DNA from 4 places in the Blastococcus sp. SYSU D00669 genome. Region 2 is predicted to be linked to each of the others. Evidence: riboswitches for the same ligand, from Rfam matches in the RefSeq annotation. Region 2 holds a riboswitch; each other region holds the start of a gene.
The links. Region 2 has a riboswitch for cyclic di-AMP ahead of ACI8AF_RS09015 (NlpC/P60 family protein). Riboswitches for the same ligand answer to the same signal wherever they lie in the genome.
Positions count from the first base shown of each region.

Region 1: linked by a shared signal. The riboswitch ahead of ACI8AF_RS14020 (LysM peptidoglycan-binding domain-containing protein) and the one ahead of ACI8AF_RS09015 (NlpC/P60 family protein) in region 2 are both predicted to bind cyclic di-AMP.
Region 3: linked by a shared signal. The riboswitch ahead of ACI8AF_RS13060 (aggregation-promoting factor C-terminal-like domain-containing protein) and the one ahead of ACI8AF_RS09015 (NlpC/P60 family protein) in region 2 are both predicted to bind cyclic di-AMP.
Region 4: linked by a shared signal. The riboswitch ahead of ACI8AF_RS23210 (hypothetical protein) and the one ahead of ACI8AF_RS09015 (NlpC/P60 family protein) in region 2 are both predicted to bind cyclic di-AMP.

Region 1 covers NZ_JBJGZV010000017.1:94,308-96,475, forward strand. Annotated here, with positions in the region: gene ACI8AF_RS14020 (LysM peptidoglycan-binding domain-containing protein) at 1-814, opposite strand, end outside; cyclic di-AMP (ydaO/yuaA leader) riboswitch at 823-967, opposite strand; gene larB (nickel pincer cofactor biosynthesis protein LarB) at 1,135-1,809, opposite strand; gene ACI8AF_RS14030 (antibiotic biosynthesis monooxygenase family protein) at 1,861-2,168, shown strand, end outside.
Region 2 covers NZ_JBJGZV010000009.1:131,054-133,221, forward strand. Annotated here, with positions in the region: gene ACI8AF_RS09015 (NlpC/P60 family protein) at 6-995, opposite strand; cyclic di-AMP (ydaO/yuaA leader) riboswitch at 1,120-1,297, opposite strand; gene ACI8AF_RS09020 (hypothetical protein) at 1,463-1,777, opposite strand; gene ACI8AF_RS09025 (D-alanyl-D-alanine carboxypeptidase family protein) at 1,861-2,168, opposite strand, start outside.
Region 3 covers NZ_JBJGZV010000016.1:26,441-28,608, forward strand. Annotated here, with positions in the region: gene ACI8AF_RS13060 (aggregation-promoting factor C-terminal-like domain-containing protein) at 1-744, opposite strand, end outside; cyclic di-AMP (ydaO/yuaA leader) riboswitch at 1,015-1,170, opposite strand; gene ACI8AF_RS13065 (class I SAM-dependent methyltransferase) at 1,287-1,940, opposite strand; gene ACI8AF_RS13070 (hypothetical protein) at 1,997-2,168, opposite strand, start outside.
Region 4 covers NZ_JBJGZV010000044.1:8,365-10,532, forward strand. Annotated here, with positions in the region: gene ACI8AF_RS23205 (cation diffusion facilitator family transporter) at 1-414, shown strand, start outside; gene ACI8AF_RS23210 (hypothetical protein) at 438-1,304, opposite strand; cyclic di-AMP (ydaO/yuaA leader) riboswitch at 1,511-1,666, opposite strand; gene ACI8AF_RS23215 (TetR/AcrR family transcriptional regulator) at 1,850-2,168, shown strand, end outside.

The sequences.
Region 1 (2,168 bases), on a different contig from region 2:
CGGCCTGCGCCTGGGGCTTGGTGGCGCCGGCGGTGTTCGTGATCTGCGCGGTGACGGAGGCCGGCGCGGGCGCCGGGGCCGGGGCCGGAGCCGGCGCGGGGGCCGGGGCCGGCGCGGCCGGGGCCTCGACCGGGGCCGAGTCGCCGACCGAGCCCGAGGGGGCCGGGGCGGTGTCGACCGTCGCCGACACCAGCAGCACCTGACCCGGGAAGATCAGGTTCGGGTTGCTGCCGATGACGTCGACGTTGCGCTGGTAGAGGTCGCGCCACGCCTGCCCGTGGGCGGAGGCGATCTTCGCGACGGTGTCGCCGCGGACGACGGTGTAGTCGCCGGCCGGGGCGGCGTGCTGCCCGTGGCCGTCGGCCTCGGTGGACTCGGCGGCCGGGGCGGGGGCCGGGGCCGGCTGGGCCTCGGGGGCGGCGGGGGCCTGGGCGGCGGCCGGGGTGGTGCCCTCGGTCAGGTGCTTGCCGCAGGTCGGCCAGGCGCCGATGCCCTGCCCGACGAGGACCTTCTCGGCGACGTCGATCTGCTGGGCCGGGGTGGCCAGGTCGGCGCGGGGCGCGTAGCCCGTGCCGCCGTAGGCCTCCCAGGTCGACTGGCTGAACTGCAGGCCGCCGTAGTAGCCGTTGCCGGTGTTGATGCTCCAGTCGCCGCTCGACTCGCACTGGGCCACGCCGGTCCAGTCGTGCGTGGTGGCGGCGTTGGCCGGGGTGGTGAGTATGCCGAGCCCGACGGCCGTGGCTCCGGCGGCGACGGGGGCCTTGACGAGGGCCTTCTTGGTGCGGACGTAGCGGGGCGCGCGATGCTTTGCCATGGGGATGTGTGATCTCCGATCACCGCCGGCGAGGTGAGCTGTCGGGTTCGGGCGATCGGTGCCCGGCCGCGCAACGCGGCTTCACCCCCAGGCGCGCCCCCCGCGCGCCGCGAACGTGGGTCCCCCACCCCTGTCCTGAAGCTGTTCCGGATGACGCGAGCCGGTGGACAGGGTTTGGCGGACCGGCGCGTCACGCTCTCCGTTTGCTGAGCGCAGCCAAAACGCTACGAGCGGTTATGTGAACTGTCGCCGTGACGGCGGTCACACCTCGGCGTGTCGCCTGCGAACGGACTGGTCAGCCGCAACCTGTGAAAGCCGGCTCACACGTCCGGCCGACGGGCGATGCGGGCAGCGGCCACGCCCGCCCCGAAGCCGTTGTCGATGTTCACGACGAGCACCCCCGGAGCGCACGCGGTGAGCATCGTGAGCAGGGCGGCGAGCCCCTCGAACGCCGCGCCGTACCCCACCGACGTGGGCACCGCGACGACCAGCCGGTCGGTCAGCCCGGCCACCACGCTCGGCAGGGCGCCGTCCATGCCGGCGACGACGACCACCACGTCGGCCGCCGCGATGTCCGGGGCGACCTCGAGCACGCGGTGCACCCCGGCCACCCCGACGTCGTCGACCCGGTGGCAGCGCACACCGGCCGCCGCCAGCGTCGCCGCCACCTCGGCCGCGACCGGAGCGTCGGAGGTGCCGGCGGTGAGCACCAGCACGTCACCGGACGGCTCCGGCAGGGTGCCGACGAAGGCGCAGCGGGCCTCCGCGTCGACGACGGCGTCGGGCCAGCGGGCCGCCACGGCGGCGGCGGTGGCGTCGTCCACCCGGGTCGCCCAGGCCAGCGGGGCGCCGGCCTCGAGCAGACCGGCCAGGCAGGCGACGGTCTGCTCCGGCGTCTTGCCCGCGGCGTAGACCACCTCCGGCGTCCCGGTCCGCTCGGCCCGGTCGACGTCGAGCCGGGCGAACCCCAGGTGTGCGGTGCGCTGCGAGTCCACGCCTAGAGCATGCGGGATTGATCACCAGCCGCGACGGGAAGGGCACCGGCCATGAGCATCGTCAAGATCAACGCGATCACCGTGCCCAAGGACAAGCAGGAGCGCTTCGAGGAGCGCTTCCGCGGCCGGGCCGGGGCCGTCGAGGAGACCGACGGCTTCGAGTGGTTCGAGCTGCTGCGCCCGCAGGAGGGCACCGACCAGTACCTGGTCTACACGCGGTGGAGCAGCGAGGAGGCCTACCGGGCCTGGGAGAGCGGCCAGGACTTCGCGCGCGCCCACTCCGGCGGCGGCAGCGAGCTCGCCCCCGCGGCCAGCGACTCCCACCACCTGTGGAGCTACGAGGTCATCGAGAGCACGGG
Region 2 (2,168 bases):
TCCGATCAGGCGATGCGGCGGGCGCTGTTGAAGCCCGGCATCGAACCGACGCTGACCACCTTCACCGGCTGGCCGGACGTGGACGCGTGCACCATCTGGCCGTTGCCGATGTACATCGCCACGTGGCTGACCGGGCTGTAGAAGAAGATCAGGTCGCCCGGCTGCAGGGCGTCGCGGGACACCGGGGTGCCCATCCGCGACTGCATGCTGCTCGAGTGCGGCAGGCTGATGCCGGCCGCGGCGTAGGCGTACTGCGTGAGGCCGGAGCAGTCGAAGCTGTTCGGCCCACCGGCACCCCAGACGTAGGGGTCGCCCACCTGCGCCAGTGCCGTGCTGACCGCGGTCTGCGCGGCGGCGCTGCCACCGGCGGCCGGGGCGGCGGCCGGCGCGACGGCCGGCGCCGCGAGGGACTCGCTCCCGTGCGCGGCGGCGACCTGCTGCTGCTGGGCAGCGGTCAGCTGGTCGTACTGCTCCTGGTAGTCGGCGATGTCCGCCTGGAGCTCGGCCTCCTGGGCCTCGATGGCGTCCAGCGTCTGCTGGGCCTCCGCGGCGGCCGCGTCGGCCTCGCCGCGGGCGTCCTCGGCCGCGGCGGCCGCCTCGGCCACCTCCTCGATCGCCTCGGTGGTGTGGCCGGCGATCGCCTCGAGCGTGCCGAGCTGGGTGAGGAAGTCCTCGGCGGAGTCGCTGGTCAGCATCACGTCCAGCGCGCGCAGGTTCTGGTCGCCGCCGGTGTAGGCGCTGTGGGCGAGCTGGCGGATCTGCCCGTCGAGCGAGTCGAGCTGCTGCTGCGCCGCGGCGGCGTCGGCCTCGGCCGCGGTGACGGCGGCCTGCTGCAGCGCGAGCTCCTCGCGGGCGGTGTTGACCTGCTCCTGGACGACCTCGAGCTGGTGGCTGGCCTCGGCGACGAGCTGGGCGGCCTGCTCGGGGGATGTCGCGCGGCCGGGCTCGGCGGCGGCCGTGCCGGGCAGCAGCGTGACGGTCAGCGCCGCGGTCACGCCCAGCAGCAGCCCGGAACGGAGCCAGGCGGAGGGGCGGGTGCGGGTGGTGCGGTGTCGTTCGGAGGGTGCGTGGGCATGCCCCAGGGCAGGGCGAGACGTCGCCACGTTCGGCGGCTCTCCTTCTTCCTCAGCTGACCGCCTACCGAGTTAGCTGACGGGTTCGGGCTGGGAAGAAAAGGTGCCCTATCTCGGTGCCCCGGCGAGCCGGCGCACGTGAGAACTCACCCCAGTACTGCGGTGGGTCCCCGGTTCACCTCGGACACCTGGCGGTGCCGTCGGCGATTCGGCGGTGTCCGTCCGAGGCCGCCCCGGTGGGCGACGACCGCTCGGTCGAACGCAGCGACCATACGGGCGTGATGCAGTTGTGACAAACGGGGCCCCCTGGGGTTGTCGTGATCGTCACTGCGAGCAGCATCACGGCCGCGCGCCGTGATCGCCCCACGTGGCGCCGGGGGCACCGGGTCTCAGCCGGTCCGGCGGCCGTCCTCGCCGCCGGACGTGCCCGGGGAGTGGCGCAGCGGGGGCACCAGCCCGACCTCGGCCAGGGCGCGCACCGCGCGCCGCTCGACGTCGTCGAACTCCACGACCACGCCCGGGGGTGGCACGACGGCGTCCTCGGCCGTCCGGGCCGGCTCGGTGCGGGCGGGAGCGCGGTCGGGCAGCGCGACGACCACCGGGTCGTCGGTCTGCCACCCGGGGGGCGCGCCCAGCAGCACGGTGACGACACAGTCGGCGCAGCCCGTCCCGCGGGAGGTGCAGGTGTCGCAGTCGATGAGCATCGGTGTGTTCTCCTCCGTGAGTCGTCCGCACGGTAGGAGCGGCCACCGACAGTTCCGGGCCGCGAGGGTTGACAGGCGGGCGGTCAGGTGCCTGCGTACTCCCAGTGCCACGGCTCCTCGCGCCCGTTGCCCGGGTCGGCCCAGGTCGGGTGCAGCCAGCCGAAGCGGCCGGCGTTGGCCACCATCCAGGCGTACTGCGGCGTGCCGAAGGACTCGATGCCGCCGCACAGGTCCACGGCCAGTCCCCAGCCGTGGTTGCTGGTGCCGGGCACCGCGGCCAGCGCGGGCTTCTGCCCGTACAGGCGCACCTGGCTGGCGTAGGTGCGGTAGGAGTCGGTGATGCAGATCGGCGTGCCGAAGGTCCCGGCGAAGGCCGTCGACATGGCCTTCC
Region 3 (2,168 bases), on a different contig from region 2:
CCAGGCGCCGCAGGGCGAGCCGTAGCGCTCGTTGATGTAGATCAGGCCGGCGTCGATCTGGCGGTACGGGTCGGAGGTCTTCGCGATCCCGGTGCTCGCCCAGGTCGAGTCGAGGAACTGCGGGATCCCGTAGGCGGTGCTGGTCGGGTTCTGCGCGTTCGGGTTCCAGCCGCTCTCCCGGCCCCAGAGCTTCTCGAGGCAGGAGAACTCGGAGGCGTCGCCGCCGAGCTGCGCCAGCGCGTAGTCCTGGTACGAGCCGCCCGGGGCCGGCGCGGCGGCTTCCGCGGCGGCTTCCGCGGCGGCCGCCTGCTCGGCGGCCGCGGCCTCGGCAGCGGCCTGCGCGGCGGCCGCCTCCGCGGCGGCCTGGGCGGCGGCCTGCGCGGCCGCGGCCTCGGCGGCCTGCCGCTCGAGCTCGGCCTGCTCGGCGGCGGCCTGGGCCTGCGCGGCGGCGGTCTCGGCGTCCTCGCGGGTGGACCGGCTGGCGGCCAGGTCCTCCAGCGGCGCGAGGTCGTCCTCGGTCACCCGGGCCGGCCCGGACTGCGCGGACAGGCCGAGGGCCTGGGCGACGGCGACCGACTGGGTGGACCCGGCGTCGGCCTGGGCGGCGGGGTCGGCGCCGACCAGCACGTTGACCATGACCGCGCCGGCGGCGGCCACTCCGAGGTAGAGGCCGGGACGGCGCGACGGGGCGGGCAGCCGGCGGCGGGAGGCGGACGTGCGGGCGATGGTGGTGCGGAGGTTCATGGGTTGCGGTGCTCCGGTGGGGGTACGACGCAGCAGGGCGGGAGGCCGTGCTGCGCGGAGGGCGTGCGGGCAGCGAGGGCTGGCGCGGGGCACCGGGAGGCGGCGAGGAGCCGGTCGAGCGGGGTGCTCGGGCGGTGGCCCGCGGCGGCGGCGACGTCAGGGACGGCCGCGTGCGCTCAGATGCGCGGGCACACCCGCATCCGGCCTGGCCGGGTGCTGCGGGAACGTGCGGGGGTGCAGGGGCAAGGGCGCGCCATCGGGGCGGCTCTCCGTTCTTCCGACGGCCGCCTACCGAGTTAGCTGACGGGTTCGGGCGGGAAGCAGCCCTACCGACCCCGGCCCTCGACGGGCCGCGGGTGCGGATTCACCCCAGTACTGCGGTGGGTCCCCGGCTCGCCCCGGAGGGCGACTCGGCGGCGCCCGCTCGGACTCCCCGGTGGGGATGTGACGACCGGTGCGGGCGGGAGCCACGGTAACGGCCGTGATCGGTTCGTGACAATCGGGGGCGGGAGATTGCCGGGTGAGAAGCGTCGCGGAACGGCTCAGGAATACCGCCACACCGTCGTCCGGCGGATGCCGGGCCCCTCGGTCTCCGGCACGTCGTGGGCGGCGACCTCGGTGAGCCGGTCGGCCGGCAGGTACATCCGGCCCGGGTCGCCGATGTAGACCTCCGCGCCGGCCGCGCTCGCGCGATCGAGGAACGGCAGCACCCGCTCGGTCATCTCGCGGTCGTAGCAGACGTCGCCGGCCAGGACGACGTCCACCTCCGGCGGCGGCCCGCCCAGCAGGTCGCCGGTGGCGCGGATGCCGGGCACCCCGTTGACCGCGGCGTTCACCTCGATCGCCGTGAGGCCGTAGGGGTCGACCTCGCTGGCCAGCACGTCGCCGGCGCCGGCCAGCGCCGCGGCGATCGCCACCAGTCCGCTGCCCGAGCCCAGGTCGAGCACCCGCCGCCCCGCGACGACGTCCGGGCGGTCGAGGACGAACCGGGCCAGCACCTGCCCGCCCGGCCAGGCGGCCGACCAGAACGGCGGCTGCGCCATGCCCTCTCCCGACCCACCCCCGTGCTCCGCCTCCATGGCGTCCCACAGCGCGACGACGTCGTCGGCCACCTGCAGCGTCACCTCGGGCACCAGCGACGGCTGCGCCGGGCGGGTGTGGGCGCGGACGAAGGCGGCGGTCACGACGGGCGGCACGACGCCATCCTTCCCCGCCGACCGTGTGCGCCAACTGGCAGTTCCGGGCCCTGCCGCTACCAGTCAGCGGGCAACCGGGGACGCAGCGCGAGCTCCGCCTCGAGCGCCCCGATCCGGCACGACCGACGGCGGACGGCATCGATGACGGCACTCCGGACGGCGGCGCGCCCGGTCCCCGCCGGAACGCCCCAGGCGTCGACCAGCGACCGCTCCACCGAGGTGACCGGG
Region 4 (2,168 bases), on a different contig from region 2:
TCGGCGGGCGTCATCGCGCTCACCGGGTGGCAGCAGGCCGACGCCGTGGCGTCGCTGCTCATCGCCGTCCTCATCGTGCCGCGCACCCTGTCGCTGCTCCGGGAGACCGTCTCGGTCCTGCTGGAGTCGACGCCGCCGGGCCTCGACCTCGACGAGGTGCGCCGGCGGCTGCTCGAGGTGCCGCACGTCGTCGAGGTGCACGACCTGCACGCCTCGCAGATCACCAGCGGCCTGCCGGTGCTGTCCGCGCACGTCGTGGTGGAGGACTCCTGCTTCCACGACGGCCACGCACCGCAGATCCTCGACCGGCTGCAGGCCTCGCTCGCCGGCGACTTCGCCGTCAGCGTCGAGCACTCCACCTTCCAGCTCGAGTCACCGGCGCACGCGTCCCACGAGCTGACCGCGCACGACTGACCCGCCTCCGGGCGGGGTCGCGGTCAGCCCCGGTAGTTCACGTGCACGTGGTCCATGTGGTTGGCCGTGGCACCGCCGCGGTCCTCCATCGTCGACCACGAGCCGCCCGGCGACTGCAGGATCCGCTGCTGCCAGATGATGTAGTCGACGCCGAGCTCGTCCCAGTGCGCGATGTGGTAGTCGACGATCGCGTCGCCGAGCGCGGCGTCGGTCAGCACCATGTAGTCCAGTGCGAGCCCGGAGGGGTGACCGCCCGGGTCGGCCGCGCTGGCCCGGGTGCCGCCCAGGGTGATCGAGCCCGCGCCCGGCACGTTGGTCACCACGGCGTCGGCGGCGCGCTGGACGACGGCCTTGTGCGCCCCGGCGGTGTTCCTGATGACGGCGACGCCGGACGGCGCGGCGGTGCTGGAGGAGACCGCACCGCCCTCCTCCTCGACGGCGGCGGCCTCGGCAGCGGCGGCGGCGGCCGCCTCGGCGGCGGCCTGGGCGGCGGCCGCGGCCTGCGCGGCGGCGGCGGCCTCGGCGGCCTGCCGGTCGAGCACGGCCTGGTCGGCGGCGGCCTGGGCCTGCGCGGCGGCGGTCTGCGCGGCCTCGCGGGTGGACCGGCTGGCGGCCAGGTCCTCCAGCGGCGCGAGGTCCACCTCACGCGCCTCGAGCGGTCCGGACTGCGCGGTCAGCCCGAGGGCCTGGGCGACGGCGACGGACTCGCTGGACCCGGCCTCGGCCTGGGCTGCCGGGTCGGCGCCGAGGAGCACGTTGACGAGGACGGCGCCGGCGGCGGCCACGCCGAGGTAGATGCCCGGTCGGCGCGCCGGGACGGGCACGCGGCGGCGGGAGCGGGCGGTGCGACGCCCGGCGGCGCGGCCGGACGAGGTGGTGCGGGGATCCATGGGGGAACTGCTCCGAGAGGTGTGCTGGGCGCAGGCCGCCCGGACGGGGCGGGACTGCGGCGGGTGGGCCCGGGACGCGGCGTCGGGCGACGGCCGCGCGGGTGCGGTCGCGGGGTGGTCAGCTGCGCGGGCGCACCCGGGTCCGGCGGGACCGGGCGGAGCAGATCCGTGCGGTGGTGCTGGGGCACGCCATCGGGGCGGCTCTCCGTTCTTCCGATGGCCGCCTACCGAGTTAGCTGACGGGTTCGGGCGGGAAGCAGCCCTACCGACCCCGGCCCTCGACGGGCCGCGGGTGCGGATTCACCCCAGTACTGCGGTGGGTCCCCGGCTCGCCCCGGAGGGCGACTCGGCGGCGCTCGCCCGGTCTCCCCTGCTGGGGATGTGACGGCCGGGACGGGCGGGAGCCACGGTAGCCACGTTATGCAGCCGTGACAATCGGCGGCGTCGGAAACCGTCAGGTCGCGCCGATCGGTGTGAGCGACGTTACCGACCATTTCGGTCGGTTCGCCTACCGAAATGGTCGGCCCGGTCCGTACGGTGTCCCCGTGGCACGACCGTTCCGTCAGCGGATCGACGAGGGCATCGTCGACCGCGCGGCCGCGCTGTTCGCCCGTACCGGCTTCGCGAAGACCTCCGTCCAGGCGGTCGCCGACGCCGTCGGGCTGTCCAAGGCAGGGCTGCTGCACCACTTCCCCAGCAAGGACGCGCTGCAGGAGGCCGTGCTCGCCCAGGCCGCCGCCCTCGGCCGGCGGGTGCTGGACCAGGTGGGCGACCTGCCGGACGGTCCCGCGCGGGACCGCCGGGCGGTCGAGGTCGTCGTCGACGTCGCCCTCGCCCACCCCGGTCTGGTCGCCCTGCTCCTGG